Regions from separate parts of the Paenibacillus sp. MZ03-122A genome, predicted to be linked through region 3. Evidence: predicted binding sites of a transcription regulator. Region 3 holds the regulator's gene; each other region holds the start of a gene.

Region 1 (10,829 bases), on a different contig from region 3:
ACGTATTCTTCTCAAGTACCGACAGTACTGATATTTAAAACCTTATTACTAAGCTGCATCCCCAAATAATCTCAACATCATCACCCGCCGAATTGTGGATTTACCGTGCCACGGTTCGCCTCCATTTGAGTAAGACAAGAAAGCCATCAGCCAGTGATTCTGGTTGGTGGCTTTTTATTATGGCTTTATTAATTGAGTTGAAGAGGTTTTACACAACTTGTAGCTTAAAGATATTTCTAAGTGTTCCGGCTGTTTTTTCTTTCACCTTTAAAAGCAACTCAAGCGTTCATCTTCTTTTCTTTCGAAAAGTATTGACACGGATAAGAAATTGTTATATCTTTATATCAAGATAAATGAATTAAAGATAAAACAACAGCGAACAGCGAATTATGAATAGGGAGGTATATACATGATCACCATTTTAGAAAGAATTAATCAGCTTGCAAAAAAAGCAAAAGAAGTTGGCTTAACTGAAATTGAAAAAACGGAACAAACGGATCTTCGCAAAGAATACCTTCAAATCTTTAGGGGTTCTGTACAGAGCATTCTCTTGAATGCTACGATTTATGATCCGAATGGAGATGATGTTACGCCTGAAAAACTTAGAAAAGAACAGGCCCGAGTCGCTAAACAATGAATTTAATTTTATCTAATATCTCTAATTTAATAATCTTTAAATAAATATAATGTGGAGGGTGATTTTTATGTTGGCAAGTGGATTGTTACTGGTACGTTTGGTGGTTGGATTGTTATTGGTGGGGCACGGAGCACAGAAACTTTTTGGCTGGTTTGGTGGCTATGGTCCAAAAGGTACGGGCGGTTGGATGGAATCGATCGGCATTAAGCCTGGAGTATTCATGGCAGTGTCTGCTGGGTTGATGGAATTGTTGGGAGGAGCTCTATTTGCTGTAGGACTACTCACTCCACTGGCTGCATTGTTGATTACGGTGACTATGCTCGGAGCAATTTTCAAAGTACATGGCCCAAACGGGATCTGGGCAACGGCTAACGGCTATGAATATCCGCTAGTTCTTATTGCAGTCGTAATTGGTATTGCGTTGACAGGGGCAGGTTCATATTCCATCGATGCATTACTTAGATAAAACATGATGTGTAGGTCATTAAAAGTCATCAACAATAAAAAATAAAGGTTTCTACGATTAAAGGAGGGTTTCATATGTCACTTCAAACTACAGGTATCCATCATATTACAGCTTTTGCCGGTAATCCGCAGGAAAATGTCGACTTCTATGCCGGCGTCCTGGGACTTCGGTTAGTGAAGAAAACAATCAACTTCGATGCTCCTGAGGTCTACCACTTATACTTTGGTAGCGAGGCAGGAAGTCCTGGAACGATCATTACTTTTTTTCCTGCACCAGGAACTCCCAAAGGGCGAATCGGAGGTGGCCAGGTGGGCATAACCTCGTATGTAGTACCCCCAGGTTCACTTGATTTTTGGCAGCATCGTTTGGAAAGCTTTGATATTCAAGTTACGAAAACGAGCCGTTTTTCTGAACAATATCTTCAATTTGAGGATAATGAGGGCTTACGACTTGAGCTTGTCGAACGTGAGGAAGGAGCGAACAGTACTTGGTCTTACGGTGGTATTTCGGCTGATAAAGCAATTAAGGGGTTTGGAGGTGCTGTGCTATTTAGCGTCAATCCACAGAGAACGATGGATGCATTGGAGAGCATACTCGGATTTACGAAAATCGCTGAAGACGCCGAATATGCCCGTTATCAGTCCGTAGGAGAAATCGGCAACATCGTAGATGTTCCGCTCGCCAAAATGGGTTTAGGCTTTGGTGGAGCAGGCACGGTACATCACATTGCGTGGCGTGCAAAAGATTTTGAACAACATGAAGAATGGAGAAGCGCAGTCCAGCATTATGGATATCAGCCGACTCCCATTATAGACCGCCAATATTTTAATGCGATATATTTCAGAGAAGCAGGCGGTATCCTATTTGAAATTGCTACAGATCCACCGGGATTTGCTAACGATGAACCTACTGAATCTTTGGGACAGGAATTAATGCTGCCAGAGTGGTATGAACCGCAGCGGGCTCAAATCGAGGCGAATCTGCATCCTATTAAAGTGAGAACATTAACGGAAAAACAAAAGTAAGAAAAAGTTGCATATGACTCTTCCATAAGACAGCTTGCCGAGTTTGGCCTGCTCTCAGATGGAGGAGTCTTTTTATTACGGGAAAAATTCATGCGTTTCGTGTCCTTCCGGCCTCTTGCTACTCCACCAGCTTTTCAGACTTCACTAGCATTTCTCGTAACACATGAGCGACTCGACTTTTCCGGTTCGCTGCTTTCTTTTTTATCAAGTGTAATGATTTTTTGTATGCATGAGTATGGCTTTGATCGTAGAACTGTTTGGCTGCAATGCGTAGTGTTCTTCTTAATAACAGTGCTGATGAGCGTGTTAACCTAGAGCGGAATCCCCTGCGCAATACCCGCAATGTATTTTTGTAGGTCTCAAAATCCTCGGATGGAGGGATAAGGGCGAATAAATTTAACGAAGAGTCATTGAATCCGTAGGTTTCATACATGATTCTCAGATTTTCCGTATTTAACACGTTACCTCTAAGATAGGTTGGATGTTCCTGATGATATCCGACCACCTCTTTGATGCAATAAAAAGGGATTTTCAAGCGATGAAGTCTATAGCCAAGGTCCCAGTCCTCGAGTCCATAGAGCACAAACCGTTCATTGAAACCTCCAATACGAATCAAGTGGCTGCGTCTGATGGCTACACAACGAGTAACCAGCAGCATCCAGGGGGCTACGTCCGTTGAGGCAAATTGTTTCTGCGTATTGGGAGGAACCCTTGTGGGACTAACTACTTTAGACAGTGCACCCGTTTGGTGAAGGATATCTTCTGGGGTTATGATCGGAGTAATTTTGTTCGCTGCTTCATAGTTAGCATTCCATAAGTTGGATTGCGTAAGTATGTTGCGACATTGTTCTTTTTCTTCAGGGGAAAAGTCAGGGTAATAGTGGGTAAAAGCATCGTCCCACGAGTGAGGAATGCCTGAAAGCACGGACTTGGGATATTTACGGTGATAACGGCTCACGATCCTAATGAATTCCGGTAACACTACAAAGTCAGCGTCGCAGAAGATGATGTACAGCCCTTTTGCACGGCGCAGTCCCAAATTTCGAACGGCAGATCGACCGCGTTGTTCCTGATGTGACACATAGATAAGAGGATAGGATGCTTTGAAGCCTCCGACCATTTCTTTCGTTCCGTCTGTAGAACCGTCATCAGCTACAATGACTTCGAATAGTTGCTTTGGATAGGTTTGTGTCTCAAATGAAGCGAGTGTGAGCAACAATTGCTGGGCTCGATTATAGGTTGGAATGATGACGCTGTAGCGGATAGCCAATATGATCTCCCCCCCCCACCATTCTTATTAGAAAACGCTTGAACAAGATAAATAATAACAATGTATTCAAGGATTTTAGCCTGGTCTAGTCAAACATCCCTCCAGGTTCGAAACAGGCTTGGTCTTATTACCGATATTAAGGTGGGGGTTCTGTATCTTCTGCTGTTTTGCAGGCACGTTCAGTGGTGTTATGTATGTGTAATCATGGTATTATGCATAGAGATGTAAAGTAAAAGCGAGGGCGCTTCCTATCCGCTGAAAGTCCACTCAGCATACAGAAACAAACATGAGATGAAATGGGCAAGTTATGGTAAACTATATAGAGTTATAGAAGACCTGAAAGAGGAGTACTATATGACACAATTTGTCTATAAGCAAATTATTGACGATCTCAAGATGAAAATTTTTGCTGGAAAGTTTGCAGATATGAGATTGCCAGATGAACGTAGTCTTAGTGAGACTTACCAGGTTAGTCGTAGTTCAATTAAACGTGCTCTGACTAAAATGGAGAATGTCGGAATCATTTTCAAAAAACAAGGTTCCGGGACATTTATTAATCCATTATACATAAGAAATGAATCTATCTTTAACTACGAAGGCTCTAATCTAGGAGTCACTGATAATTTTCAAATGCATGGTAAAAAGCCGAAAATCAAAGTATTGAGTTTTGAGGTCATTCCGCCAACAGAAGAGTTACAGCGCGATTTGTTCTTGGAGACTCATGATTTTGTTTACAAAATTGTTCGCTTACGTCTGTTTGATGATGATCCTTTTATGATTGAAACGGGCTATATCCCCATTAAAATTGTCCAGAATTTAAATCAGACAATTATCGAGGGGTCCATTTTTAATTATTTGGAAGACTCGCGGAACTTGGCTGTCACCAAATCTTTTTTATCCATTTTTGCAGAACCGTCTCAAGAGAATGATCAAAAGCTGCTACATTTAAATGAAAATGAGCCTGTAGGTATTATGGAAGGTGTGTTCTTTTTAGATAACGGTACGCCATTTGAGTTTTCTCATATGCGATTTCATTACAAATATTTGAAATTTAACACCTTTGTATCGGTTCACTAATGATAAGACTGGAGAATTCTCCGGTCTTTTTTTTATGGTTTTGAAAAAAGAATTGGAGTCTGCGATTGCCTCGTTTATTGCAAATTTTATTGGTTTATAATTCTATATATTTTAATGTAAGAGCTTTTTTACTGTCTTTTTAATTTATATTTCATAGTATGTTCAAAATTTCACAAAATTGGACCGTATCACTTGTGAAAAAGGTTGAATTTAATCAGCGTAGCGTTATGATGTACATGTAGATGAAATTTCCGGAAATAAATTACAAACAAAACTACTTAGGGAGTGGACACCATGTCGTTATCACCCGTGTTAGCAGATTATTCATCTAAAACATACTTAGAAAAACTTGATGCATATTGGCGTGCAACGAACTACATTTCGGTAGGTCAGCTGTATTTAAAAGATAATCCTTTGTTGAGAGAGCCTTTAAAAGATTCAGATGTGAAGGTTAAGCCTATTGGACACTGGGGCACAATTCCGGGCCAAAACTTTATTTATGCACATCTAAATCGTGTTATTAATAAATATGATTTGAGCATGCTTTACATTGAAGGTCCTGGTCACGGCGGCCAGGTTATGGTTTCAAATTCTTATCTGGATGGAAGCTACACTGAAATCTATCCGCAAATTACACAAGATATCTCAGGGATGAAGAAATTGTTCAAACAATTCTCTTTCCCTGGCGGTATTGCTTCACATGCTGCTCCTGAAACACCTGGATCTATCCATGAAGGTGGAGAATTAGGCTACTCCCTTTCTCATGGTGTAGGTGCCATTCTGGATAATCCTGATCTGATCTCGGCTGTTGTTATTGGTGATGGTGAAGCTGAAACAGGCCCATTAGCCGCTTCGTGGTTTTCTAACCGATTTATCAACCCCATCACAGATGGTGCAGTACTACCAATCTTGCACTTGAATGGTTTTAAGATTAGTAACCCAACGATTATGTCTCGTCAATCGAAAGAAGAATTGACCTCATACTTTAAAGGTTTGGGTTGGGAGCCGTTCTTTGTTGAAGGTGAAAATCCGGATCACATGCATCCAGAAATGGCGAAAGTATTGGATACGGCTGTCGAGAAGATTGAAGCTATTCAAAAGAATGCGCGTGAAAATAATGACCTTACTCGTCCGGCTTGGCCGATGATTGTATTCCGTTCACCTAAAGGCTGGACGGGTCCGAAGGAATGGGACAACGTGCCGAATGAAAATTCATTCCGTGCCCATCAGGTTCCAATTCCGGTTGATCAAAAAAATATGCAGCACGCACCTGCTTTGTTAGAATGGCTGAATAGCTATAGACCAGAGGAATTGTTCGACGAAAACGGTCGTTTAAACTCTGAGCTTGCTGAAATTTTGCCTACAGGCGATAAACGCATGGGAATGAACCCTGTTGCGAATGCGGGTAACCTCATTAAAGACTTGAAATTACCGGATTTCCGTAACTATACGCTGGATAATTCCGTACCTGGTAAAGTGATTGCGCAAGATATGTCGGTTTTAGGGAAATACGTTAAAGATGTGGTTGTCTTAAATGAAGAAAATCGTAATTTCAGAATCTTCGGACCGGATGAAACGATGTCTAACCGCTTGGCTCCTGTTTTTGAAGTAACCAAACGCCAATGGATGGACCAAATTATTGAACCTAATGATGAATTCTTATCATCCTATGGTCGTGTAATTGATTCTCAATTATCCGAACACCAAGCTGAAGGATTGCTGGAAGGTTATGTATTAACAGGTCGCCATGGTTTCTTTGCAAGTTACGAAGCCTTCCTGCGTGTGGTTGACTCGATGATCACCCAGCACTTTAAGTGGCTGCGTAAAGCAACGGATCAAGGATGGCGTGCAGATATCCCATCACTGAATGTCGTAGCAACTTCAACAGTGTTCCAACAGGATCATAATGGGTATACACACCAAGATCCAGGTTTGTTAGGTCATTTGGCTGATAAAAAACCAGAATTTATTCGGGAGTATCTGCCAGCGGATGCCAATTCCTTGTTGGCTGTTTTCGACACCATTTTAAACGACCGTCAAAAGATCAATTTGGTTGTTTCGTCTAAACACCCACGTCCACAATGGTTTACTGCTGATGAAGCGAAAGAATTGGTGGATAAAGGGTTGAAGATCATTGACTGGGCAAGTACAGATCAAGGTGGAGAGCCTGACCTTGTCATTGCTTCTGCGGGTACAGAGCCAACGATTGAAAGTTTAGCTGCAATTTCTATTTTGCATGAAAAACTGCCTGACTTGAAGATTCGGTACATCAACGTGGTAGATTTGCTGAAATTGAGAAGTCAAAAACTAGACCCGCGTGGATTATCCGACGCCGAGTTTGATCAATTTTTCACAAAGGATAAACCCGTTGTGTTCGCTTTCCATGGTTACGAAGGTCTGATCAAAGATCTGTTCTTTGATCGTCATAATCATAACTTGCATGTACATGGTTACCGTGAGAATGGCGATATTACGACACCATTTGATATGCGTGTATTGAATCAAATGGATCGTTTTGACTTAGTGAAGGAAGCTGTTCTCAACTTACCTGACGCTGGGAAGTACACCAACATTGTGGATGAAATGGATGCTACGATTAAGAAACATCATCAATTCATTCGCGAAGAGGGTATTGACTTGCCAGAGGTAGAGAACTGGGTATGGAATGGCTTGAAATAAAAATACAGACACTTCAACTTTGTGTTGGACAACCAAGCCATCAAGCATGAAGTGGAATATATGATTTGGTAGTGGTATACAAGTGCCTGACCCCTTGACTTCAACTATGATTTCAATGGGGATCAGGCGCTTTTTGATTTAGCACACAGAGAACTTGGTAGGGAAGTTACGAGCTAGTGGGTATATACATATATAAGGAACGAAATGGATTGCTATATTTTGCCGGAGCTTCGAAGAGGTATTATGTTATATGAGAATAGTAAAGGAGGTTGTTAATATGAACCAACAAATTCCAGAGAAGGTATTGAATGATGGCATTAAAGTGCCCGTCATTGGATTTGGGACAGCTGGATTGAAGGGTGCAGACGGAGTGAGGGCGATTACCAGCGCGATTGATGCAGGTTACCGTCTGATCGACACAGCGTTCAACTATGAAAATGAGGGTGCTGTTGGGAAAGCGGTCCAGCAGAGCTCTGTGCCCAGAGAAGAATTGTTGGTTTGCTCCAAACTACCAGGTCGCCGACATGCTTATCAAGAAGCCATTGTAACCATCGAAGAGTCATTATATAGAGGAGGTCTGGACTATTATGATTTTTATCTGATCCATTGGCCGAATCCCCAAATTGATCGATATGTTGAAGCCTGGCAGGCGTTGATTGAGGCGAAGAAAAGGGGCTATATTCGTTCCATCGGGGTCTGCAATTTTCTGCCCGAGCATAATGAACGTTTAATACGGGAAACAGGTGTCGCGCCGAGCTTAAATCAAGTTGAATTGCATCCATTGTTTAATCAGGAACATCAGCGTGCAAAAGATGCTGAACAGGGCATTGTGACGGAATCGTGGAGCCCCTTGGGGCGTGGTCACAGTATGCTGGAGAATGAAGAGATTGGGAAAATTGCTGCTGCTCATGGTAAAACCACTACACAAGCAATTTTACGTTGGCATATCCAACTTGGAGCAATTCCGATCCCTAAGGCCTCTTCTTTAAAACACCAAACGGAGAATCTGGATATTTTTGATTTTGAGTTGTCTCCAGAGGAAATGAACATGATTTCGGCATTTAGCAGTGAGGATGGACGGATATGGGGACAGGACCCCAAGTCCTATGAAGAACTATAATCAGGAACAATAAATAGAAGGGTTCAAAAATCTGTCGCGGGTTTTTGGACCCTTTGTTTTTATAATAAAACGACACACATCCGAAAGTGATTCATGGGCCAGTATATAGAGCTATGATGAACATTTTTTACCGGAATTGATGTATGATATGGTGGAGTCTAGTCCTTTCGAAGGAGGTCATCATGGGGATTTTGTCAAGGTTTGGGGATATTATGAAAATGAATGTTAACGCCTTAATGGATAAGGTGGGAGATCCGGAGAAGACCATTGACGATTATATGCGGAATTTGAACAGTGATCTAGGCAAGGTGAAAGCGGAGACGGCTTCAGTGTTGGCTGATGAGAGAAGGACGAAAAGAGCACTGGATGAATGCAAAGCCGAGATCAAAAAGCTCCAGCATTATGCCAGTAAGTCTGTGGAAGCTGGTAATGAAGAGGAAGCTCGAAAGTTTCTGGAGAGGAAAGGTTTGCAGGCGGAGAAATTGGAACAATTACAAACATCCTATGATTTAGCTTCGACAAACGCCGTAAATATGAAACAAATGCAGGAGAAGTTGGTGTCCGATATGGGGCAACTAGAAGCGCGGCACGCTGAACTTAAAGGGAAGATGGCGGTTGCCAAAGCACAGCAAGCCTTGAACTCTATGGGCAGCAAGAATTCTGCTTTGGAAGTTATGGAAGAGCAGGTGAACAGAGCGTATGATGAAGCGATGGCTATAGCCGAGCTTCGGGTAGGAACGAAGGACGACCTGGATGCTTTATTTGCACAATACGAGAAGAGTACGAATACAGAAGATGAATAACAGTATCTACATGAAGAGGTGAGCAGATGCCGGTTATCGAATACAAATGCCCCAACTGCGGCAGCGGCATGGTCTTTGACGGTGAGACAGGGATGTTATCCTGTCATAGTTGCGGAAGAGAGGACAATATTGAATCTATTCCTGATCCTCTGATAAATCGTATTTTTTCAGAAGATGAGGCTCATGAGTATCATTGTAATAACTGCGGAGCAGTGATTATGACCGAAGTGGAGACGAGTGCAACGGTGTGCAGCTTTTGTGGTTCTGCCGTGGTTCTTGGAGACCGACTGACCGGGAAGCTGGCTCCGGCGCAGGTTATTCCTTTTTCGATCAGTAAGGAAGAAGCCATAGTTGCTTTCAAAAAATGGTGCAAGAACGGCCGTCTGACGCCGAACCGGTTCATGATGGCAGACCGAATCAAGGGAATAACCGGGATGTATGTGCCCTTCTGGTTATATGAATTACATAATAAAATTGAGGTTCAAGGTGAAGGTACCCAAGTGAGAACCTATACGAGCGGAGACTACGAATATACGGAAACGAAGCATTTTGATGTATATCGGAAAATCCGTTTGAATTATGTAAAGGTTCCGATTGATGCTGCGGAGAAAATGAACGACGAGCTGATGGATAAATTGGAGCCTTTTCCATACGATCAGCTAAAACCCTTTAAAACGCCATATCTAGCAGGTTATATTGCGGAGAAGTACAGTTATAACGAAGAAGAGCTCTTCCCGCGAGTTAAAGAGAAAGTGAAGGAATATATTGATGCTTATATTCATTCTACGGTGTCGGAGTATACGTCCGTGAGTTATACGGAAAAGCAAATTGATACTACATTAAAACAAGCGGATTATGTTCTACTCCCGGTATGGGTCATACACTATGACTACAATCAATTGGAGCATACGTTTGCTATGAACGGACAGACGGGCAAGGTAGTCGGTAAGCCTCCGATCAGCAAGTTCAAAGTAACAGCTTGGTTTGCAGGCATTTTCGGCATTACTCTCTTCTCATTAAGATTAATCACTTGGCTGATGATGGGAGGGGAATTCTATTGAAAAAGCATAGAGCCATTGTAGCCGTCTTGTTGTTCTTTGCTGTTTCTCTGGCAGTTCCTATGGAAATGAAGGGCGAACCAGCAACGACAGAAATGAAGCCATTGATTTATGATGAAGCGGGTCTGCTCAATCAGGAAGAGTATGATGTGTTGAACACTATGGCTAATCAATACGGAGCGGAAAGAGAAACGGACATTATTATTTATACTACTCTCAATCCCGACAATATGGATGTTATGAAAATGACTCAGGACTTTTATGATGACCATGGCCCTGGGTATGACAGATCTCATGGGAACGCGGTCATTTTAACGATGGATATGAGAAATAGAGAGGTGTACTTGGCCGGATTTTATAAGGCAGAACGGTATCTGGATGATGACAGGCTTACTAAAATACGCCATGAGATTAGCCCGGATCTGACGAACGGCAACTATGGGCTGGCATTTCAAAAGTATATTCTAAGCGCACACAAATATTTGGCCATCCGTCCAGGGGTGAATCCAGACAGTATATTTTTTAAAGGCTGGCTTCATTTGGCGGTTGCACTTGGATTGGCAGCGATGATCGTGGGCAAGATGGTTTCCAATTCTGGCGGTCGGGTTACGGTAAATCGGCAAACCTACGAGGATGCGCACGCCTCAGGAGTTCTGGAGCATCGAGATCAGTACCTTCACACAACGACAACGAA
Region 2 (10,829 bases), 160 kb from region 3:
AAGAACTACCCTAAAAGAAGCAATTGGATCCTCACTTAAAATTTTCTTTTACGTATCTTAATGCTAAGAATTTATACCCTTTTACCAAAGTAAGAAAAAGTGGATAGCCAAAGGCATTTCTATTTTAAAAACATTAAATATTTCAAAAAAATAAAACAGCTTGCACCATTTCAATATTGGTACAAGCTGATTATTTAGTCTTCTTTATTTTTCCTAATTAAAAAATACGAACATTTAACCTTTTTAATATCTCTAATACAAACTACCCCAATATTATAACGGACGACAGACAGCATTCTTTCCAGCAGTCTCCAGACGACCCTCTTCAATGAGTCGGTAAGCACGTTGAACTTCTTCATCTGTAGGAGATGGAACTCCCTCCAACGGATACTCCTTACCAAGCATTTCCCATTTGTAAACACCCATTTGATGGTAAGGTAAAATTTCGAATTTCTCGACTCCGTTCAACGTTCCGATAAACCGTCCCAAATTCAATAAATCTTGCTCGTCATCATGAATACCCGGTACAAATACGTGTCTAATCCACATTTTGCGCCCTTGCTCAGACAACCAGCGAGCCGTACTTAGCATACGGTCGTTAGACTTGCCTGTAAGCTTAATATGCTTGTCATTGTCAATATGCTTAATATCCAGTAGCACCAAGTCTGTTACGTCCAGCAGTTCATGGATACGGCCCGCGTCATTAAATCCGTTACTGTCCAGTGTCGTGTGCAAATTCCACCGACGTTTTACTTCTTTAAACAGCTCTTCGACAAAATGAGCTTGCAGCGTCGGTTCTCCACCGGATACGGTCAATCCGCCTCCGGAAGAACGGTAATAGGCTAAATACGGCTCAATCTCAGCCAATACCTCCTCCAACGTCATCGGATTACCTTCATTCAAGGCCCAAGTGTCCGGGTTATGGCAATATTGACATTTCAACAAGCATCCTTGCATAAAGAGCACGAAGCGGATGCCGGGACCATCGACGGTCCCGAAGGTTTCCAATGAGTGTATGTGACCTTTCAACATGTTGCATCATCCTTCCCGCATCCGCTATGCGTGCGTCATTGTAATACTTATTTACATTGTACCGTGGAAAGTACGGTTAATAACATCCAATTGTTGTTCACGAGTCAGCTTGATAAAGTTAACGGCATAGCCGGAAACACGAATCGTAAGCTGTGGATAGTTTTCTGGGTGCTCCATTGCATCCAACAGTTGTTCGCGAGCAAACACATTGACATTCAGATGATGTGCGTGGCTTCCAAAGTAGCCATCCATCATCGAAACAAGGTTTGTTTTGCGTGTTTCTTCTTCTTTACCCAGTGCTTTAGGCACGATGGAGAAGGTGTTCGAGATACCATCCAGACTGTGTTCATAAGGCAATTTGGCTACGGAACTCAGAGATGCCAAAGCACCTTTTTTATCACGACCGTGCATTGGGTTTGCCCCTGGTGCAAACGGTTCGCCTGCTTTACGTCCATCTGGTGTTGTACCTGTTTTCTTACCGTACACCACGTTTGAAGTAATAGTCAGTACAGATTGAGTAGGAACCGCATTACGATAAGCTTTATGCTTGCGAATCATACTCATGAAGCTTTCTACCAGTTCCACAGCGATGTTATCTACACGGTCATCGTTGTTACCATAGCAAGGATATTCGCCTTCGATTTCAAAGTCAACGGCAATCCCTTTTTCGTTACGGATTGGTTTAACTTTTGCAAATTTAATGGCACTCAAGGAGTCGGTAGCAACTGACAGACCCGCAATACCACAAGCCATGGTACGGAGAATATCACGATCATGCAACGCCATTTCAATGCGTTCGTAACTATATTTATCATGCATGTAGTGAATAACATTCAAAGTGTTCATGTACAGTTTTGCCAACCATTCCATCATAGGTTTGAAGCGGCTCAACACTTCTTCATAATCCAGAACTTCACCTGTAATGGCTGGGAATTCAGGCCCTACTTGAACGCCAGATTTTTCATCTTTACCACCGTTAATTGCATACAGCAGAGCTTTAGCCAAGTTGGCACGAGCACCAAAGAATTGCATTTGCTTACCGATTTTCATTGCCGATACACAACAAGCAATACCATAATCGTCTCCATAAATTGGACGCATCAGATCGTCATTTTCGTACTGAATGGAGCTAGTTTCAATAGAAACTTTCGCACAATACTTTTTGAAGCCTTCAGGCAATTTTTCCGACCACAGTACAGTCAGGTTCGGCTCCGGTGCAGGTCCCAGATTGTAGAGGGTGTGCAGGAAACGGAAGCTGTTTTTAGTTACCCGAGTTTCTCCAGTTACGGACATACCACCAATGGACTCAGTAACCCAAGTTGGATCTCCACTGAATAGTTCATTATAGTCAGGTGTGCGCAAGAACTTAACAATACGCAATTTCATAACAAAATGATCGACTAGTTCTTGAGCTTGTTCTTCTGTCATTGTACCCTCTTCCATATCACGTTGAGAGTAAATATCAAGGAAGGAAGATACACGTCCTAAGGACATTGCTGCACCATTTTGTTCTTTGATTGCTGCAAGATATCCAAAATATACCCATTGGAAAGCTTCTTTCGCATTGTTAGCAGGTTTGGAAATATCAAAACCGTGCTCAGCAGCCATTTGTTTCAGTTCATTCAAAGCACGAATTTGTTCGGAAATTTCCTCACGAAGACGAATTACGTCTTCTTCCATGGAATCAACTTCAAGGCTTTTCAGTTGCAGCTTTTTATCTTGGATCAAGAAGGCTACACCATACAAAGCTACACGACGATAGTCACCGATAATACGACCACGACCGTATGCATCTGGCAGACCAGTAATGATACCAGCTTTACGGGCTGCTCTCATTTCATCTGTATAAGCGTCAAATACACCTTGGTTGTGAGTTTTACGAATATGAGTGAAGATATCAATGATACTTTCTGGTACTTCAAAACCATAGGCTTTACAAGCGTCGATCATCATCCGAATTCCACCAAACGGCTGCAAAGAGCGTTTGAATGGAGCATCTGTTTGTACACCGACAATTTGCTCTTTATCCCGGTCTAGATAACCCGGTTTATGTGAAATAATAGTGGATGGCGTATTCACGTCTACATCAAGCACGCCGCCGTTTGCCAACTCTTTTTTAGTAAGATCGGATACAATATCCCACAATGCAGTTGTGTTGGCGGTAGGACCAACCAAAAATTCTTCATTGCCAACATAAGGTAAGATATTAGTTTCAATAAAATCGTTGACGTTGACTTCTTTAGTCCATTTGCCTTTTTTAAAACCTCTCCAGCCAGATTGTTGCTCTTGTAATTCTCTCTCAATCACCGACATGTAAATCCCTCCAAATTGTTTGGTCTTCCGGACTTGTGATTTTTTTCACGATAAAGCTATTTCTTGAGCCCGGCCTTTTCACCGATGCCTTACGCTCAGTGTCGGGACCTTTCTTACACCCTTATTGTAGAATAATGATAGAGTGTAGTATGTGACAAAAATCACAATATGAGTGATTTTTGTCACTTTATTTTCCCTAGCTTCACGCCTATATCCTTAGCCTTGCCGTTCACCTCCCTTCCCAAACCAACAGGCCCTCTATATAGAGAGCCTGCATCGGTATTGAACGAGAAAATGCTTTTTCACAAGCCTCTTCGTACCTATTATATTATTGGTCAAAACGTCCGTAGAAGGCATTGCGATAGACATCAGCCAACTCAGTAACCAGCGGCAACTTCGGATTCGCAGTTGTACATTGATCTTCAAATGCGCGGTCAGCCAGATAGTCTACACGTGATTCGAAATCCTTTGCATCGAAACCGATTTGTTGGAACGATTCCTCGATACCAAGTGTTTTATTCATTTTACGGATCGCTTCGATCAAGCTGTTAACCCCTTCTTCGGTGGTGCGTGCAGGCAGTCCCAGTATGCGCGCGATTTCTGCATAACGCTCATCCGCAACAAAGTGCGAATATTTAGGGAACGAAGCAAATTTTGTCGGTTTTTTCGCATTATAGCGAATGACGTGCGGCAATAAAATGGCATTCGTGCGGCCATGCGCTGTATGGTATTGTCCACCCCATTTATGTGCAAGACTGTGGTTAATGCCCAAGAATGCATTAGCAAATGCCATACCAGCAAGTGTAGAAGCATTATGCATTTTTTCACGAGCCAGCTTATCACCAGTCAGAGCCGATTGTTCTAGGTATTGGAATACCAATTGAATGGCTTTAATTGCCAGACCATCTGTGTAGTCATTAGCCATTACGGACACGTAAGCCTCGATAGCATGTGTCAGAACATCCATACCTGTGTCCGCTACAGCTGTTTTAGGTAGCGAATATACAAACACTGGGTCAATAATTGCCACATCAGGAGTCAACTCATAGTCAGCCAGTGGGTACTTCGTGTCGCCCAGGTTTTTGTCTGTAATTACTGCGAACGATGTAACTTCGGAACCTGTACCCGAGGTTGTAGGGATAGCTACAAATTGTGCTTTTTGGCCCAGACGTGGGTACTTGTAAATCCGTTTACGGATATCCATGAATTTTTGTTTTAAATTATTGAAATCAGTATCTGGATATTCATAGAACATCCACATGCCTTTAGCAGCATCCATTGGGGAACCGCCACCCAGTGCGATGATGCAATCCGGTTGGAAACGTCTCATCATTTCAGTACCACGTTCTACCGTAACTGTCGATGGATCTGGCTCTACTTCAGAGAACACTTCGATAGCTACTGGTGTTTGGCGTTGATGCAGATAATGAATAACACGATCTACATATCCCAGTTGTACCATCATAGGGTCTGTGATAATGGCTACACGTGTGATATCAGGCATTTTAGCAAGATACTGTGTCGAGTTTTTCTCAAAATAGATTTTGGAAGGTACTTTGAACCATTGCATATTCACCGTCCGTTTCGCCACCCTTTTCACATTAATCAAATTGACTGCCGATACGTTCGACGAAGTCGAGTTACGACCATACGAACCGCAACCGAGTGTCAACGAAGGAAGGTTGGTGTTGTAAATGTCGCCAATCGCACCATGTGTGGAAGGTGCATTTACAATGATACGTCCTGTTTGCAGACGGTTTGCGAAGCGAGCGATAACGTCCTCATCGTTCGAATGAATAGCGGACGAGTGGCCCATGCCCCCGAATTCCACGACTTCAGCAGCACGTTGAATACCTTGTTCCGCATTTTTTACTTTATAGCAAGCCAATACAGGACTCAATTTTTCCGCAGACAATGGGAATTTTGTTCCTACCCCTTCAATCTCAGCGACCAAAATTTTAGTTCCTGCTGGTACTGTGATACCACTCATTTCAGCAATTTTCACAGCAGACTGCCCCACGATTGCTGGGTTCACTGCACATTTCTCGACATTCATAGCTCCTTGAGTGAGCTTAGCTGCTTCTTCTTTATTTACAAAATAGCAGCCGTTAGCGATCATCAATTTTTTCACTTGTTCGAAGATTGGCTCTTCGATAATAACCGCTTGCTCGGAAGCACAAATCATACCGTTGTCGAAAGATTTAGAGAGGATGAGATCGTTCACAGCCTGCTTGATGTCTGCTGTTTTTTCAATAAAGCAAGGCACGTTACCTGGGCCTACACCCAGAGCAGGTTTACCGCAGCTATATGCCGCCTTAACCATGCCTGATCCACCAGTTGCCAAAATCAGCGCCACATCAGGGTGGTTCATCAGTACATTGGTCTTATCCATCGAAGGTGCTTCAATCCATTGAATACAATCAGCTGGAGCACCATGTTTAACAGCTGCTTCGAGCAAGACGCGGGCTGCTTCCGCACTACACGATTGAGCAGATGGATGGAAACCGAAAATGATTGGGTTACGTGTTTTAATGGCAATCAGCGCTTTGAACATCGTAGTCGAAGTCGGGTTTGTCACTGGAGTGATCCCCATGATAATGCCGACTGGCTCTGCTATCTTTTGAAAACTGTCAAAATCATTGTCCTCAATGACACCGACGGTTTTTTCATTTTTGATACTATGATAGACATATTCTGTTGCAAACATGTTTTTGGTGATTTTGTCCTCGTACACACCGCGTCCTGTTTCTTCAACAGCCATCTTCGCTAGGTACATGTGTTTATCCATCCCTGCGAGTGCCATAGCTTGTACGATTTCGTCAATCTGTTCCTGATTCATACTCATGAAAGCTTGCTGTGCCCGGTTCCCCCGGTCAATCAGCGTTTGAATATACTGCTCTGCGCTTTGCTCTTTTTGGATAACCTCGTTTTTAACAGCCATTTCCCTCATCCTCCTGTTATCTCGTGTACTATCTCTTGTTCACGCACTGATCGTAACACAGCTTTTCAAGATATATTGTGATTTTTTTCACAATCTATTTAAAATTTTATTTTATGAAGTGAATTAAATCACAAAGTTTGGAATTCTGCCACTTTTACCCCCTCTTCTTGCCCCAAAAACGCATTGCGCAGGTATATAATGAATTTGAATTGATCAAGTTGCAGATAAAAAACATAGGATACAAAGGGGAAATGGACGATGAGAAACCCTACAAATGTAATGGAAGCCCGCGGCAACACCTGTTGCTTCTCGGAGGCCAGCTTCAACCGGTTGCAAGTGATGATGAAAGATCGAGTTATGCCTGAAAGCTCGCATCTGTTCTGGGAAGGAGATACAGCGGATAAGCTGTTTTATATTAAGCGCGGACGCGTGAAAGTAACCAAAACAACGGATGAAGGTAAGGAACTTATTCTATATATGTATCAAAGCGGCGATCTTGTTGGTCAAGCTGATCCATTTTTCGGTACTAAGCATTCCTTTTCTGCTGAGGTTCTGGAAGATAGTGATATTGGCGTAATCGATCATACAGATTTGGAACTGCTTATTTGCCAGCATTGTGATTTTGCGATTGACTTTATGAAATGGATGGGTTCGCATCACCGTATTACTCAGACTAAGTTCCGCGATTTGATGATGTACGGCAAGCCAGGTGCTTTATGTTCAACACTCATCCGTCTATGCAATACCTATGGTGAGCCTCACGGCGAACATATCCTGATTCATAAGAAAATTACTCATACTGACTTATCTAATATGATCGGTGCGACTCGGGAAAGCGTAAACCGGATGCTTAGTGATCTACGTAAGAAAAATGCAGTAGAATACGATAACGGCATGATTGTTGTCAAGGATTTGGAAATGCTGCAAGGCGTGTGTCATTGTGAATTGTGCCCTCGTGAGATTTGCCGGATATAATGAATCGTTATTTATGTAAAAGGGAGTGTTATAAGCCATTATAGCTTATAACACTCCCTAATTTATTTCCACTCCCCTACTTATACAGGAGCAGTAGCGAAGCATTTTAACAATAGTCCTTCTTCTGGCAACAAACTTTCTAAAACTGTAAGCATAGATAACTTAAATTCCCCATCTCATAGCTTCTATGGATGACCTTGGCTTTGTTTGCAGGATTTCCACTCCCCATCGCAATAAACAACGGTACAAAGTGCTCTGCTCTTGGTACGGCCTGACGAGCATACGGTGCTTCACTTTCATAGTGATCCAAAGCCTCTATATCTCTATTTTGCACTTTTTCAATAATCCAATCATCAAAATCTATAGCCCAAGATTCTGTTTTCGTTTCCCCCCATTTGACGATACGCAGATTATGAACAGTCACGCCACTGCCAATGACCAGAATATCCTGTTCTCCCAGTCCACGCAGCACTTCACCAATGACATATTGTTCTTTGGGCGAGAGATATGGATTTACAGAGATCTGAACTACCGGAATGTCTGCCTCAGGATACATACGATGCAACAATGTCCAGGATCCATGATCCAGTCCCCTCACCCGATCAGTTTGTACGTCAATACCCTTTTGTTCATATAATTTTTTCAGCTTATTGGCCAGTTCGACAGAGCCATGTGCTGGATATTTCACCGCGTACAGTTCCGGTGGGAAACCACCAAAATCATAAATGGTATCCGTACACGTCATCCATCGAACTGATCGTCAACGTTTGCGCTTCCCAATGAGCAGTAAAGATAACAACCGCTTTAGGACGAATGCTTTTCCCCAGTTGCTCTAAAAATGAAGTATAGCCCGTCTGTTCAATAGCAAGCATCGGTGAGCCGTGGGCTAAAAATAAAGATGGCATCATATAAATATCCCCTTGTCATCAATAATTTATTTTATTCATTAAGTAACTTTATGTAAGTAATAGTACATAAGTAACAGAGTTATGTCAACACAGACTTCAACATACACTTAGATCAGTGATTCCATAAATAAAGATTGATATAGGTATAAGGTCATAGTAATATGTAACTAATAAATTTTGAAATTTCACTACACTTCGATACAAAGGACTGGTTTCTATGGAGATACATACTTCTAATTGCCCAAAATGTGGTTCCGTTTTTCGTCAGAACCTTAGAAACCTGTGTAGTACTTGTATTCAGGAAGAAAATATATTCTTAGACCGCTGTTCTAACTATCTATGGAAGCATCCTTCTACTCATACCTGCCAGCTCAGTGATGTAACCGGCACACCTATAGAATTACTCATAGACTGGGTAAGAGCAGGCAAGTTTCCCTCCACATACAGTCAGCTTGATTATCCTTGTGAGTCCTGCCGTTCCCCTATTTATGCAGGGAGACTTTGCCATTCCTGTCTGGGTACATTCCGTTCGGCCGCGCTGGATATTCAAACCCGTGTGCCCCGCCGTGCAACAGCAGCATTATTCTCAGTTGCAGGGCGAGTCAAAGGCTATTAAGCCGTGCTACCTATGCACATCATTTCTGTGATATGGATAAGTAGTCCTATACACAAAATAAAAAAACAGCCTTTTTCCTAGGAAAAGGCTGTTTTGCTATGAGAAACGCTTATTTAGTTTGGTGCTCATCTAATCCATTCCTCAGCCCAAAATTGAATCTGTTCCATAACCGGCTGAAGTGCACGGCCTTTGGTTGTTAGCTCGTATTCAATGCGGACAGGAGTTTCCGGATATACATGACGTGTAAGAATTCCTTCATTTTCCAAATCTTTCATCCGCTCTGATAACATTTTGTCACTCATTGTGGGAATCAGATTGGAAATATCCTTAAACCGCTTAGGACCGCTCATCATGGATTGAATAATTAATCCATTCCAACGCTTGCCCAAACATGAAAAGGCGGTTTCAAAACGCGGACACATTTTTGCACATTGCGGTTGACTCTCCAAATTTTTCACCTTCTTTTGCATTTCGGTTTGATAAAGCTTTCCTTTTGTTAGTATATATCATTTTAGCATACTTTATCCCGAAAGAAAACACTTTCTTCTTAAATTAAATACCTGCGCCGATAAAGTTGCCATGACCAAAACTGATTATACAACAAACCAACACAGCAGGTATATGTCTAAATCATTAAATACAAAAAGGCGGAATCCCAGGAGGTTCCGCCTATCAATCTGTTCATTATACAGCTCATCTATATGTGATGATTGTCATTATACCAACACTCCACCGAGAGGCCTTACAGGTTCACTTCTACCATATATTGGTTTGTTAATACTTGTCGAAGAAGTCCAACGAATGCTGTTGGCGATAACTTTCAAAATATCAGGCTGGTAATAAGTCGGATAGGTCTCATGACCTGGGCGGAAATAGAATATCTTACCGCTACCTCGGCGGAAGGTACATCCGGTTCTAAATACTTCGCCGCCTTCAAAGTTACTAACAAATACCAGTTCATCAGGCGTAGGAATATCAAAGAACTCGCCATACATCTCTTCCTGCTTCAACAAAATTTTGGCATCTATGCCTTCTGCAATGGGATGTGACGGATTCACCGACCAAATAATCTCCTGTTCACCTGCCACCCTCCATTTCAGGTCACAGCTAGTGCCCATTAGGGCTTTGAATGGCTTGGAAAAATGGCCTGAGTGCAGCACGATCAACCCCATTCCTTCCTGCACTCGCTTGACAACACGCGCCGTAACTTCATCGCTCACCTGATCGTGGGCTTTATGCCCCCACCACAGCAGCACATCTGTGGAATTCAGAATATCTTCTCCCAAACCATGCTCGGCATCATCACGCAGAGTAGCTGTTCGAATGGCAAATCCCTCTCCTGCCAGGCCGTCAGCCAACGCTTTGTGTATCCCGTCAGGATATATCTGTTTGGCTTCATCATTCAACTTTTCGTTCAAAAATTCATTCCAAATGGTGACGTTAATCATCAACATTTCCCCCTATTAGGTTAGACCCACCACATCTCGCTCAGCGGTTCTTCAATTAGTACCTGGCGAAGATTGTGGACAGCCTTAGTAAAGCCTTCCTCCACGGACATCAGACCATCTTCATGCTCAATACTCACTACATAATCGTATCCCACCAGACGCAGGGCACTGATAATATCTGCCCAGGTTTTTACATCATGCCCATAGCCCACAGTTCGGAACTGCCAAGCACGATCTAGCATTTTCGTATATTCCTGCATATCGGTAAGTCCATATTTATTTACATTGATCGGATCAATCGTCGTATCCTTGGCATGAAAATGGTGAATGGCTCCCTCTCGGCCCAAAATTTGAACCGCCTGCACTGGGTCAATTCCCTGCCACCACATATGGCTCGGATCCAGATTAGCACCAATAACCTCTCCCGCAGCTTCACGCAAACGAAGCAAGGTCGCTGGTGTATGAACGGAGAAGCCCCCGTGTAGCTCCAGCCCAATTTTAACATGATGATCTGCTGCAAATTTCCCCGTCTCGGTCCAGTAAGGAATAATTTTATTCTCCCATTGCCACTTCAACACTTCCTGAAAATCATTAGG
Region 3 (10,829 bases):
AAAATAGAAGCAGGGCGTGAAATTGACCGTACTGTGCTGATCGCCTCAGTGCTGGAAGAGATGGAACAGCTAAGCAAGTTGTATGCCGAGCAGGGGTTTCAGCCTATAGCCATGCTGTGGGAGGCTTTGTCCGTGACTATGAACCGTAGCATACGGGCACATACCGGGCAAGGGATAACTGTAGAAGGTACAGCTGTTGGCTTGGACCCTTCCGGGGCACTCGTAGTAGAAACGGATCAGGGAGAGCGAATTCAGGTCATTTCAGGGGATATACAATTGTAGAAGCGACCCTAGCTATGAAAACGACCGAAATCGTTCTATTCCCTGTGCAAAACTTCACGTGAAAAAGCTGATGTTTTTTGTTATACTGTGCAGGAGGCGGCATCGGACGGTCCGAGCTGCACTCCAGGGGCACATGCTCTACTTTAGCAAGTTTGTAAGACCATCATAACTTCATTTGAAGGTTACGTTGGATTCTGCTCTGAGCCGAACAGGACCGAGACAGAAGGGACGATCTCAAAATGAGTGTCTTTTTTGGCTGTTCGGACCTTTTGATGACGCAGATGTACAGGCGTTCATAAAAGGTTATTTTTTGTGCCAAAAAAAGATGGAAGGGAGCCATTTACAATGGCAGGAAAACAAGCACTGAATATTGTGAAAATGAAAAAAATGAAGCAAGAGGGCATTCCGCTCAGTATGCTGACCGCCTATGATTATCCATCGGCTAAAATAGCCGAGGAGGCGGGAATTGACATGATTCTCGTAGGTGACTCGCTGGGTAACGTAGTTCTTGGTTACGATTCAACCATCCCTGTAACCTTGGATGATATCGTGTACCATTCCCGGGCAGTCGCAAGAGGCGCGGAACATACATTTATCGTAGCGGACATGCCTTTTATGACATATCACAGCAGCGTATCAGAAAGTCTTCAGGGCATCCGCCGTCTGATGCAGGAAGGACATGTGCATGCTGTTAAATTGGAGGGCGGAGCTGAAATTGCCGATGTTGTAAAAGCAACTGTTCAGGCAGGTGTGCCTGTATTGGGACATATCGGGCTTACTCCGCAATCGGTTAATCAAATTGGCGGCTATCGCATTCAAGGCAAGGACGAAGCGGACGCACGCCGGTTAATGGCGGACGCCAAGGCGCTGGAGCAGGCGGGTGCTTTTGGCGTTGTATTGGAACTGGTAACTGAGGAAGTGGCAACAGCGATTTCTAAAGAGCTTTCCATTCCAACCATTGGAATTGGTGCTGGACGTGGATGTGACGGTCAGGTACTCGTTTATCACGATCTGATTCAGTACGCATCGCCTTATTTCAGCAAACGCTTTGTTAAAACCTATGCCGATGTAGGCGGCTTGATCCGCAGCAGCATTGAGCAGTATGTGAGTGATGTAAAAGGGCGGGCATTTCCGGCCGCGGAGCATGTGTTCAGCGCGGATGACCGCGTTGTGGAATCCCTGTATGGTAAGGCAAAAGGACAGACACAGGAACAAGCTAAGGAAAAGGTGGAATCACGCTCATGATCATCGTAAGAGAAGTGGATCAGCTGCGCAAGATTATTGCTGAACGTCGGCAGCTTGGGACAAGCGGAACAAAAAAGGTACACGGTTCTACCTCTTTACAGCAACATAAAGTCGGCTTTGTACCAACAATGGGATACCTGCATGAAGGGCATGCGAGCTTGATGCACAAGGCGCGTGAAATGGCGGATACGGTGGTGCTTAGCATTTTCGTAAATCCGATTCAATTTGGACCGAATGAAGATCTAGACAGCTATCCTCGCGATGAAGCTCGTGATTTGGAGGTAGCGCGGCGCGAAGGAGTGGATATTGTTTTTTTACCAACTGTAGCAGAAATGTATCCACAACCAACCCAAACCAAAATTCGTGTATCCGCTTTGACAGATCGTTTGTGCGGTGCTTCCCGTCCCGGCCATTTTGATGGTGTGACTACGGTGGTAGCCAAGCTTTTTAACATGATAGGTCCTGATTTGGCTTTCTTTGGAATGAAGGATGCGCAGCAGGTTGCTGTGCTCCAGCAGATGGTGACTGATCTCAATATGAACGTGACTATCGTACCTTGTCCCATCGTCAGAGAGGCGGATGGTTTGGCCCTCAGCTCCCGTAATGTGTATTTAAGTGCAGAACAGCGCGAACAGGCGTTGGTGCTGTCTCAGTCACTGCGTAAGGTGCAAGAAGTGAGCGAAGATATAGTAACAAACACAATTACGATTCGTCAGCTACATCAAATGGTGGAGTCCACCATTACTTCCTCTCCTTTAGCGGACATTGATTACATTGAAATATTAACTTTTCCCGGTCTGGAGCCCCTTCTTCCCGAGCAGCGGCTATGTGATGTTCAGGAAGACGTCATCGTAGCGCTGGCTGTGAAATTTGGCAATACCAGACTGATTGACAATATAAGAATACAGAAGGCGGAGGTGCTTTCCCATGTTTAGAACCATGATGAAATCCAAAATTCACCGCGCTACGGTTACGGAAGCTAACCTGAACTATGTGGGGAGTATCACTATAGATGAAGATCTCATGGAGACATCGGATTTGTTGGAGAATGAAAAGGTTCAAATTGTAAACAATAACAATGGAGCTCGACTGGAAACCTATGTTATCCCCGGACCGCGTGGGAGCGGCGTAATCTGTCTCAATGGTGCGGCAGCCCGTTTGGTGCAGCCTGGTGATACAGTCATTATTATTTCTTATGCTTCCATGTCGAATGAAGAGGCCAAAACATACAAACCAACAGTGGTATTTGTTGATGAACATAATAAACCAGCCCAAACGATGAACAAAGAAGTACACGCGACGATCATGTAATGAATGGGAGTGCGGATGAAACCCGTCTTTTAAGCGAAAAATGTGAGTGTATTAATCCATCTTTCATAAGGGCGGGATGCACATGTTCCAGCATGTATTCGCAGAAATGAACAGCATGTTAGATGATATCGTGAAGCATTACCCATCAGCCCAGGGCTCCCGCAGGCAGGAGCTGCTACAGCACTGGAGTCTGCTGCGGAGAATGAGTGACGGAATTATGGATGAGTGGCTGGCCTTTGAGGAAAAAATGGTTTGCCTGCGTGCGGCCGGGTTTTCCGCGGAGACCGATATGTCTGACACGGAGCTGCCTGAAAAAGAGCTGCCAGCTTTTAATCGGGGGCAAGGGTATTATCGATTACTCATGTACCCTGAGGCGATCCAACAATTTGAGCAGGTACTACAGCATTTTCCGAACAGCTGGCAGAGTCGCATGTATATGGGAATGGCCTATTTTCAACTAGATGATCCAGCAGAGGCTGTATGCCATTTTCAGAAGGTGCTGGACCTGACTGAGCAGGCAGGACTGAAGGCGGTCATCTATAATGCGCTAGGCTGTCTGTTGGCAAAGCAGGCTGACGTAGAGGAGGCGCAAAAATGTTTTGCTCTCGCACATCAGTTCGATCCTGCGTTACCCGAGCCGCTGCACAATATGGAAGCCTGTCTGTCCGGTACCGAAAAGCTTCGATACGACAGCTCCATGATGACGTGGATGTAGTTGTCAGACACCGAGCAAGACGATGCATGCCCACCTCTCAGGCGGCGTGTGCATCGTCTTTTTTGGCTGTCTTAATTTCCAAACAGGCGATCTTCTGCTATGCTAATATACAGAGTTATTATTTTTGTAAGTGTCATAAGAAAGGATTAGCCCGAATGAAATTTGCGGTATTGGATTTTGAAACGACAGGCACCCAGTCCGCGGATGACATCATTCAAGTCGGACTTGCAATTATAGATCATGATAACAGCATTTCCCGTGTTTACGGCTCTTATGTAAACCCTGGCAGATCTATTCCCCCTTTTATCACCGGATTGACCGGAATTACAGACGATGACGTCAAGGATGCTCCTGCTCTTGAAGAAATGATGATGGAGCTCGTGCCTATGCTGGACGATGTTGTACTGGTCGGTCATAATGTGGCGTTTGATTTTAATTTTTTGCAAAACGCTCTGGATCGGTGCGGATATTTACCGTTTAGCGGAAGAATCTTGGATACAATGGATTTTCTGAAAATTATGTTTCCATCGCTTTCTTCTTATCAGTTGGGTTTTGTGTCTTCTGAGTTTGGGCTGGCGCATGATCGCCCTCACCAAGCAGACAGCGACGCGTTGGCTACGGCTGAGGTTTTTTTAAAGTGTCTGGGTGAGCTTCAAGCATTACCTTTGATAACGATACAGCGGCTTAGCGATTTGTTTGCAGAGGAAGACAGTGACCTTGGATGGTTTCTTGATGGGGTGCGTGAAGAGAAAGAGCTTGATCCTATTCAGGATCTGGAGGGACATCAGTTTTTTCGTCAGCTTGCGCTAAAAGTGGAAGATTGGACGGAGCTAGCTGCTCCGCGTAGAGAAGATGACCCGAATCCACTGTCAGGTGTTTCCTTTGAGGAGTACATGGATGATGTGCGGGACAATTTGCGTTCATCCTTGAGCCAATATGAGGAGCGCGAGGCGCAGATACAGATGATTGAGGGTGTAAATCAGGCACTGAGTGAAGACAAGCACCTACTGATCGAAGCAGGTACAGGAACAGGGAAGTCCCTCGGCTATTTGCTCCCATCGCTGTATCACAGTGTGAAAAAAGGACAGCGAGTTATGGTAAGTACACATACGATCAACCTGCAGGAGCAATTACGCGAGCGCGACATTCCGATGCTGACCAAGGTGATTCCGTTTCCGTTCCGGGCTGCTATTTTCAAGGGTCGGGGACATTATTTGTGTCTGCGTAAGTTTGAACATAAAATAAACAGAAGAGACTTCGCGACACCGAAGGAAGATTTAATTACAGCTGCTCAGATGATCGTCTGGTTGACGCTAACAGAAACCGGTGATGATGAGGAACTGAATCTGAGCAACCGTGGTGGAGATTTCTGGGAAACGGTGGCGAGTGATTCAGAGTCCTGTCTTGGTCGCTCTTGCCCATGGTTCCGCAAATGCTATTATCATCGTGCACGCCATGAAGCAGGGATAGCGGATGTCGTTATTACGAATCACTCTAAGTTGTTTACAGACGTCAAAGCTAGTCACCAGTTGTTGCCGAGCTATGAACATCTGGTGATTGATGAAGCCCATCACCTGGAGGAAGTAGCTGGTAAGCACCTAGGTATGCATATGAAATATTTCACACTCGTGCATACACTGACACGACTGTTCAAAGACAGCAAGAATGGACAATTGCCTTCACTTCGTCAACAGTTGGCGAAATCGGGGCACGAGAAGTCGACGCATTGGGCCTCAACCATCGATCAGATGTATCCGCTCGTGTTAGAGGTTAAGGAAACTTGGGACCTGCTAAGCGACAAACTGTTTGGCATGTTGCCAGAGCGAAGCGATGCGACACCGGGTGAAACAGGACAGTTTTCTTCCCGTCTCAAACCTTCAGCCAAGCCTGCAAAGTGGGATCAGGCGGGGGCTTTGGAAAATCAGCTATATGTAACGATGAGTGAAATTTTGCGCAAGGGCGACAAGCTGATGCTGGACGTCAAGGAAGAACATGACGATTATGCGGCGGATAGCCTTATTACAGATATCACGGGTCTGCTCAAGGATCTGGCGGGGATTCGAGAAAATTTGCGCTTTTTTATGCGACTCGATGATGAAACAACCGTATACTGGCTCGAAGCGAGTGGGCAATTCCGCAGTAAATCATTACAATTTTATGCGGTGCCCGTCGATGTGAGCCGCCAGTTGAAAGAAATGTTTTTTGACAAAAAAAGAAGCATTATTCTGACGTCTGCTACCTTATCGGTAGATAAGTCGTTTCAGTACATGATCGATCAGCTCGGCTTGCAGGAGGCCGCAGATCAAGAGCGGCTGATGACTTCGCAGCTCCCGTCACCCTTTAATTACAGGGATCAGGTGCTGCTGGTCATTCCACGGGATTTCCCAAGCGTGAAGGGCAGTGTAGGAGATGCACACTTTGTAGATATGCTCGTTAGCTCTCTAGGAGCGACTGCTCAGGCGACGCGGGGGAGAATGCTCGTTCTGTTTACTTCCTATCGGATGCTCCGGCAAGTGTATGAGCCGCTTAAAGAGGCCTTAGCATCCAGCGAAATTACTGTGCTGGGACAAGGTGTGGACAGTGGGAGTCGCAGCAAGCTAACCCGCCGTTTTCAGGAAGCCAAAGCTTCTGTATTGCTGGGAACCAGCAGCTTCTGGGAAGGCGTCGATATTCCGGGGAAGGCTCTGACTTGTCTAGCCATTGTTCGCTTGCCATTTCAACCGCCGAATCACCCGTTGCTGGAGGCAAAAAGCGAGCTGCTCCAGCAGCAGAAGAAGAATCCATTTATGAAGCTGTCTGTACCACAAGCGGTTATTCGCTTCAAACAGGGATTTGGTCGGTTGGTTCGTACAGCGAGCGACCACGGGGTCGTTATCGTTTACGATACGCGTGTGATCGAATCCTATTACGGAAAGCACTTTTTGTACTCGTTACCGGGACCAAAAATGGAGCATATGCCATCGGAGCAAATGGTGCCCCGCATCGCCGAATGGCTCCAATCCGCCCCGGAGACCGAGGCATAACGGACGGACACTAAGTATGTTCGTTACAATTAGGGGGAGCAAGTATGAAATCAGATAAAATTTCAGAGGCTGTCGTACGGAGGTTACCCGTATATTTACGTTATCTGAATGCACTTCACAAACGGGAGGTGGCTACGGTCTCTTCTCAAGAGTTGGGACAGAGGCTAGATTTGAACCCGGCCCAAATCCGTAAAGATCTCGCCTATTTTGGAGATTTTGGTCGGAAGGGTATCGGTTATGATGTTTCTTATCTAATTGAGAAAATACGCCATATCCTGAAAATCGATCAGCAAATTAATGTAGTATTGGTCGGAGCGGGTAATCTGGGGCAAGCTCTTTCGAATTATAACGCTTATTTAAAAGACAATATGAAGATTGTAGCGGTATTTGATGCGTTTCCGGATAAGGTAGGGACCAAGATCAATACATTGGTCGTGCAACCGATGCATGAACTGGAAGCGACTGTGAAAGAAAAAAACATTCGAATCGGGATTATTACCGTACCTGATTTTGAAGCACAGCACGTGGCTGACAGGCTTATTGAGAGCGGAATTGGAGCGATCCTTAACTTTGCACCGACTACTCTCAAGGCACCGGCCAACATTCGGATTCATGCCACAGACTTTACAACTGATTTGCTTAGCCTCGCTTATTATTTGGAGGACGGAAAGGAAGAAACACAATATGACAGTGAATAAATGGATGATTAAAAACGGCTCTTTTGCCGTAAATGGACCAGAATCTGGGGTAATCCATGGTTTTATGATTGTGGAAGATAGCCGCATTACTTACATTGGCGAGACTTTGCCTTCGGGTGAGGAAGAGACGGAAGCGATCGATGGTAAGGGGCTTTTGTTTTTACCTGGTCTGATTAATACTCATGGTCATGCGGCGATGTCTCTGCTGCGTGGGCATGGAGATGACTTGGCACTTCAAGTATGGCTTCAGGAAAAAATGTGGCCTATGGAAGCCAAGTTTACATCTACGGACGTGTACTGGGGTACGTCGTTGTCTGTGCTGGAAATGCTGAAAGGTGGTACAACGACCTTCCTGGACATGTACGATCATATGGATGAGGTGGCTCGTGTAGCTGAAGAGTCAGGTATTCGTGCAAGTCTGATGCGTGGAGCAATTGGACTATGTTCGGAGGAAGAACAGCGAATCAAGCTGGCTGAGGCCGTGACTTTTGCGCGTAACTGGCATGGTAAAGCAGACGGGCGTATTACAACGATGATGTCACCGCATGCGCCATACACCTGTCCACCTGCGTTTATTGAAAAATTCGTACAAGCTGCGCATGATCTGGATTTGCCACTGCATACACACATGTCTGAGACGATCGCCGAAGTGGAGCAAAACGTACGAGACTACGGTTTGCGTCCAGTTGCACACTTGGATAAGCTTGGCTTTTTCTCCCGTCCCTCGCTTGTTGCCCATGGCGTTCATTTGAACGACGAAGAAATAGCTTTACTGGCTGAACGTGGTGTAGCGGTTTCGCACAACCCAGGTAGCAACTTGAAGCTGGCAAGTGGTGTGGCAAGAGTGCCTGAATTGCTGCGTGCAGGGGTTACCGTTTCTCTCGGAACGGATGGTCCTGCCAGTAATAATAACCTGGATATGTTCGAGGAAATGCGTCTGGCAGCACTTATTCACAAGGGTGTATCTGGTGACCCTACAGCAGTTCCTGCGAGTGAAGCGCTGCGTCTGGCAACAGAATACGGTGCAAAGTCAATTGGTTTAAAAGAAGTAGGAGCGTTGGCAGCAGGCAACAAGGCTGACTTTATCGCGCTGGATCTGAATCAGGCACATTTCTTGCCGCGTACAGATCTTATTTCCCATGCGGTATACTCAGCAAGCGCCAAAGACGTGGTTCACGTATGGGTAGACGGTCGTCAGGTTGTGAAAAACGGCGAATGCCTGACTATGGACGAGGAACGCATCAAACATGAGGCACAAGCCGCCTTTGAAGGGCTGCTGTCGCGCTAATTCAGGTGTCACATCCCCTTAGAGAGGAAGCACGGGTTTGAAAAATAAGAAAAAGTGGATAGCGGTCGCCATTTTGGCCGTAATACTGATCCTGGTCAGCATTTTCTGGTATTATTCCTATGTTACTCAAGACCAGGTGGCTGAGAAAAATGCCGCTATCATTAAGGCCAAGCAATCAGGTGGTCTGGTTAGCACGACTCAAACATGGAAGTCTGTGTGGGATCAGGTATATTGGGTGGTTCAAGGGAAAAATGCACAGAATGAAAATATAATGGTGTGGGTTCCTTTTCAAAAAGTGGAGGGACAACCTAACGTACCTGCCGCAGATAATAGCGGTGTTCACACCGAGTTGCTGAAGAACGGAGTCGATGAGCAAAAAATGACGTCAATAATTCAGCAGCAGCTTCCAGGTGCAAAAATTGTAAGGCTTCAGCCGAGTGTGTTCAATGGCGAATATGTGTGGCAGTTGTTTTACGATGATGGAAGTCATCATTACTACACCTTTTATCGTTTCTCAGATGGGGTGGCGACGGGTGTAAAGTATACTTTGCCCAATAACTGAGCTGGTTGAGGATTAGCAGATGTGGAATAAATGACTAGTAAATAATTGAAAGCTTAAGAAAAAGACGTAAATGCGATGAAATTCGTATTTACGTCTTTTAGTCTTGCTATGCCGTAAAGTGGGCTGAAAGCCAGTGAAGCATCTTTACCTATCCATCTTCTCTCCTAGGGCAAATTCATCTTTATGGCGGGCAGTACGGAGTGGAGGATTTGAATCTGGAGAAGCGGAGCGTTCGCCTTTGCCGCCGGATTTTCTCCGTAAGAATATAATCGAGAAAAATCGGGTGGCAACAGCGATCGTAAGATCAAATCCTACGCTCAGCGTCTCGCCTCCACCTTAACCAAAGATTTTGCCTCATCACAACTCCTCCACACATTGCCTTCGATATTAGATATACGTTATGATATACTATATTTTATAAGTGATAGACAAAAATGATAGAAAAAAAATTGCTGATCGCTGTAAGATCATGCAATTTGGTTGTTTGTTGACATTCGTCCCGTTTCTTCTGGGTTTTACATTTTGAGAGGAGGATGTTGTTTGAAATTGCGTGCAGTTCCTATCGTTGTGGCGGCAGTTTTGGCAGCTTTGCTGCTATTTGGGGGATGGTTCATTTACCGTCAGGTTACAATGCAAAGCCCTCTGGAAAAACTGGTTTCTCAATATCCAGGCGTGACAAGCGCTCAAATAGATATTAAACAGGATCAGGTTGTATTGAAACTAGATCTCAAACCGCAGGCGGATGTGGCCGGATTAGTCGATGTGGTTAAGCAAAAAGGACAAACCATCATTGGCAGCCGTACCATTAAGCTGGATATTGAAGATCGTTCCAATTCAGCACTGAATCAATGGTGGTCTGAGGCTATGTTTCCTGTAGCCGAAGCGATGGAAAATAAAAAGTATACTCAAATTTCATCTACAGTTGAGCAGATGAAAAAGAAAAAGACGGGTATCAAAGCTGATACCGACATGGATTCGAACAATGTCTATATCCGACTCAGCGAAGGGAAAGCGACCAAGTTTATCGTTTTGCCACGTCAATCTCAGCAAATGGGGGTATGGCCTAATGCCTAGATGGATCAAGGAAACATTAATCGGCATAGTGCCGGTGACTATTATATTTCTCGTTTTTATTGGGGTGAATATTATCCCTCTTCTAGTTGCTGGCGTGATGCTCAGCGGCTTGTTAATGCTCATGCATGCACGTGGTGGCTTGGCCGTAGGTGCTGGGCAAGAACGTAAACGCAAAAAAAATGGTCCGGACAAACTGACTTTTGAGGAAATCGGTGGGCAGGAAAGCGCTAAGCAGGAGCTGCGTGAGGCCCTGGACTTTTTGAATCGACATGATGAAATTTCCAAGTTTGGTATCCGTCCATTAAAAGGTGTTCTGCTCACAGGTCCTCCGGGAACAGGGAAAACACTGATGGCGAAAGCAGCCGCACACTATACTAATTCTGTATTTGTTGCAGCCTCAGGTAGTGAATTTGTTGAAATGTACGTTGGTGTTGGCGCGGGTCGTGTCCGTGAGTTGTTTCGGGAGGCACGTACTCGTGCAGCCAAGGAAAAGAAGGAAAATGCGATTGTTTTTATTGACGAGATCGACGTAATTGGTGGTAAACGTGAGGGTGGGCAGCAACGAGAATATGATCAGACTTTAAATCAGTTGCTGACAGAAATGGATGGCATTTATTCGGCAGACACTCCG

What was found. Region 3 encodes Rex, which represses fermentation and respiration genes when NADH is low (regulators of the CRP and FNR family bind a similar motif). Its sites were predicted from a motif close to TTGTGAAATATTTCACAA; they were not measured.
Region 1: a site for Rex is predicted at 4,634-4,651, ahead of NLX74_RS21050 (phosphoketolase family protein). Genes of this name have one in related genera too.
Region 2: a site for Rex is predicted at 6,362-6,379, ahead of adhE (bifunctional acetaldehyde-CoA/alcohol dehydrogenase). Genes of this name have one in related genera too.

Annotation. Positions count from the first base shown of each region.
Region 1 is NZ_JANAVI010000013.1:37,245-48,073, reverse strand. Features, by position in the region: gene NLX74_RS21075 (DUF896 domain-containing protein) at 410-637, shown strand; gene NLX74_RS21070 (DoxX family protein) at 705-1,103, shown strand; gene NLX74_RS21065 (ring-cleaving dioxygenase) at 1,178-2,128, shown strand; gene NLX74_RS21060 (glycosyltransferase family 2 protein) at 2,247-3,398, opposite strand; gene NLX74_RS21055 (GntR family transcriptional regulator) at 3,753-4,475, shown strand; gene NLX74_RS21050 (phosphoketolase family protein) at 4,770-7,154, shown strand; gene NLX74_RS21045 (aldo/keto reductase) at 7,432-8,274, shown strand; gene NLX74_RS21040 (PspA/IM30 family protein) at 8,457-9,077, shown strand; gene NLX74_RS21035 (TFIIB-type zinc ribbon-containing protein) at 9,104-10,138, shown strand; gene NLX74_RS21030 (TPM domain-containing protein) at 10,135-10,829, shown strand, end outside.
Region 2 is NZ_JANAVI010000003.1:83,675-94,503, reverse strand. Features, by position in the region: gene pflA (pyruvate formate-lyase-activating protein) at 274-1,032, opposite strand; gene pflB (formate C-acetyltransferase) at 1,084-3,345, opposite strand; gene adhE (bifunctional acetaldehyde-CoA/alcohol dehydrogenase) at 3,674-6,286, opposite strand; gene NLX74_RS07530 (Crp/Fnr family transcriptional regulator) at 6,545-7,261, shown strand; partial or broken gene NLX74_RS07525 (DODA-type extradiol aromatic ring-opening family dioxygenase) at 7,401-8,169, opposite strand; gene NLX74_RS07520 (winged helix-turn-helix transcriptional regulator) at 8,911-9,255, opposite strand; gene NLX74_RS07515 (ThuA domain-containing protein) at 9,502-10,233, opposite strand; gene NLX74_RS07510 (sugar phosphate isomerase/epimerase family protein) at 10,254-10,829, opposite strand, start outside.
Region 3 is NZ_JANAVI010000003.1:240,403-251,231, forward strand. Features, by position in the region: gene NLX74_RS08320 (biotin--[acetyl-CoA-carboxylase] ligase) at 1-282, shown strand, start outside; gene panB (3-methyl-2-oxobutanoate hydroxymethyltransferase) at 628-1,527, shown strand; gene panC (pantoate--beta-alanine ligase) at 1,524-2,462, shown strand; gene panD (aspartate 1-decarboxylase) at 2,455-2,838, shown strand; gene NLX74_RS08340 (tetratricopeptide repeat protein) at 2,921-3,553, shown strand; gene dinG (ATP-dependent DNA helicase DinG) at 3,709-6,576, shown strand; gene NLX74_RS08350 (redox-sensing transcriptional repressor Rex) at 6,621-7,274, shown strand; gene NLX74_RS08355 (amidohydrolase) at 7,261-8,562, shown strand; gene NLX74_RS08360 (cell wall elongation regulator TseB-like domain-containing protein) at 8,600-9,124, shown strand; gene NLX74_RS08365 (hypothetical protein) at 9,665-10,198, shown strand; gene NLX74_RS08370 (AAA family ATPase) at 10,191-10,829, shown strand, end outside.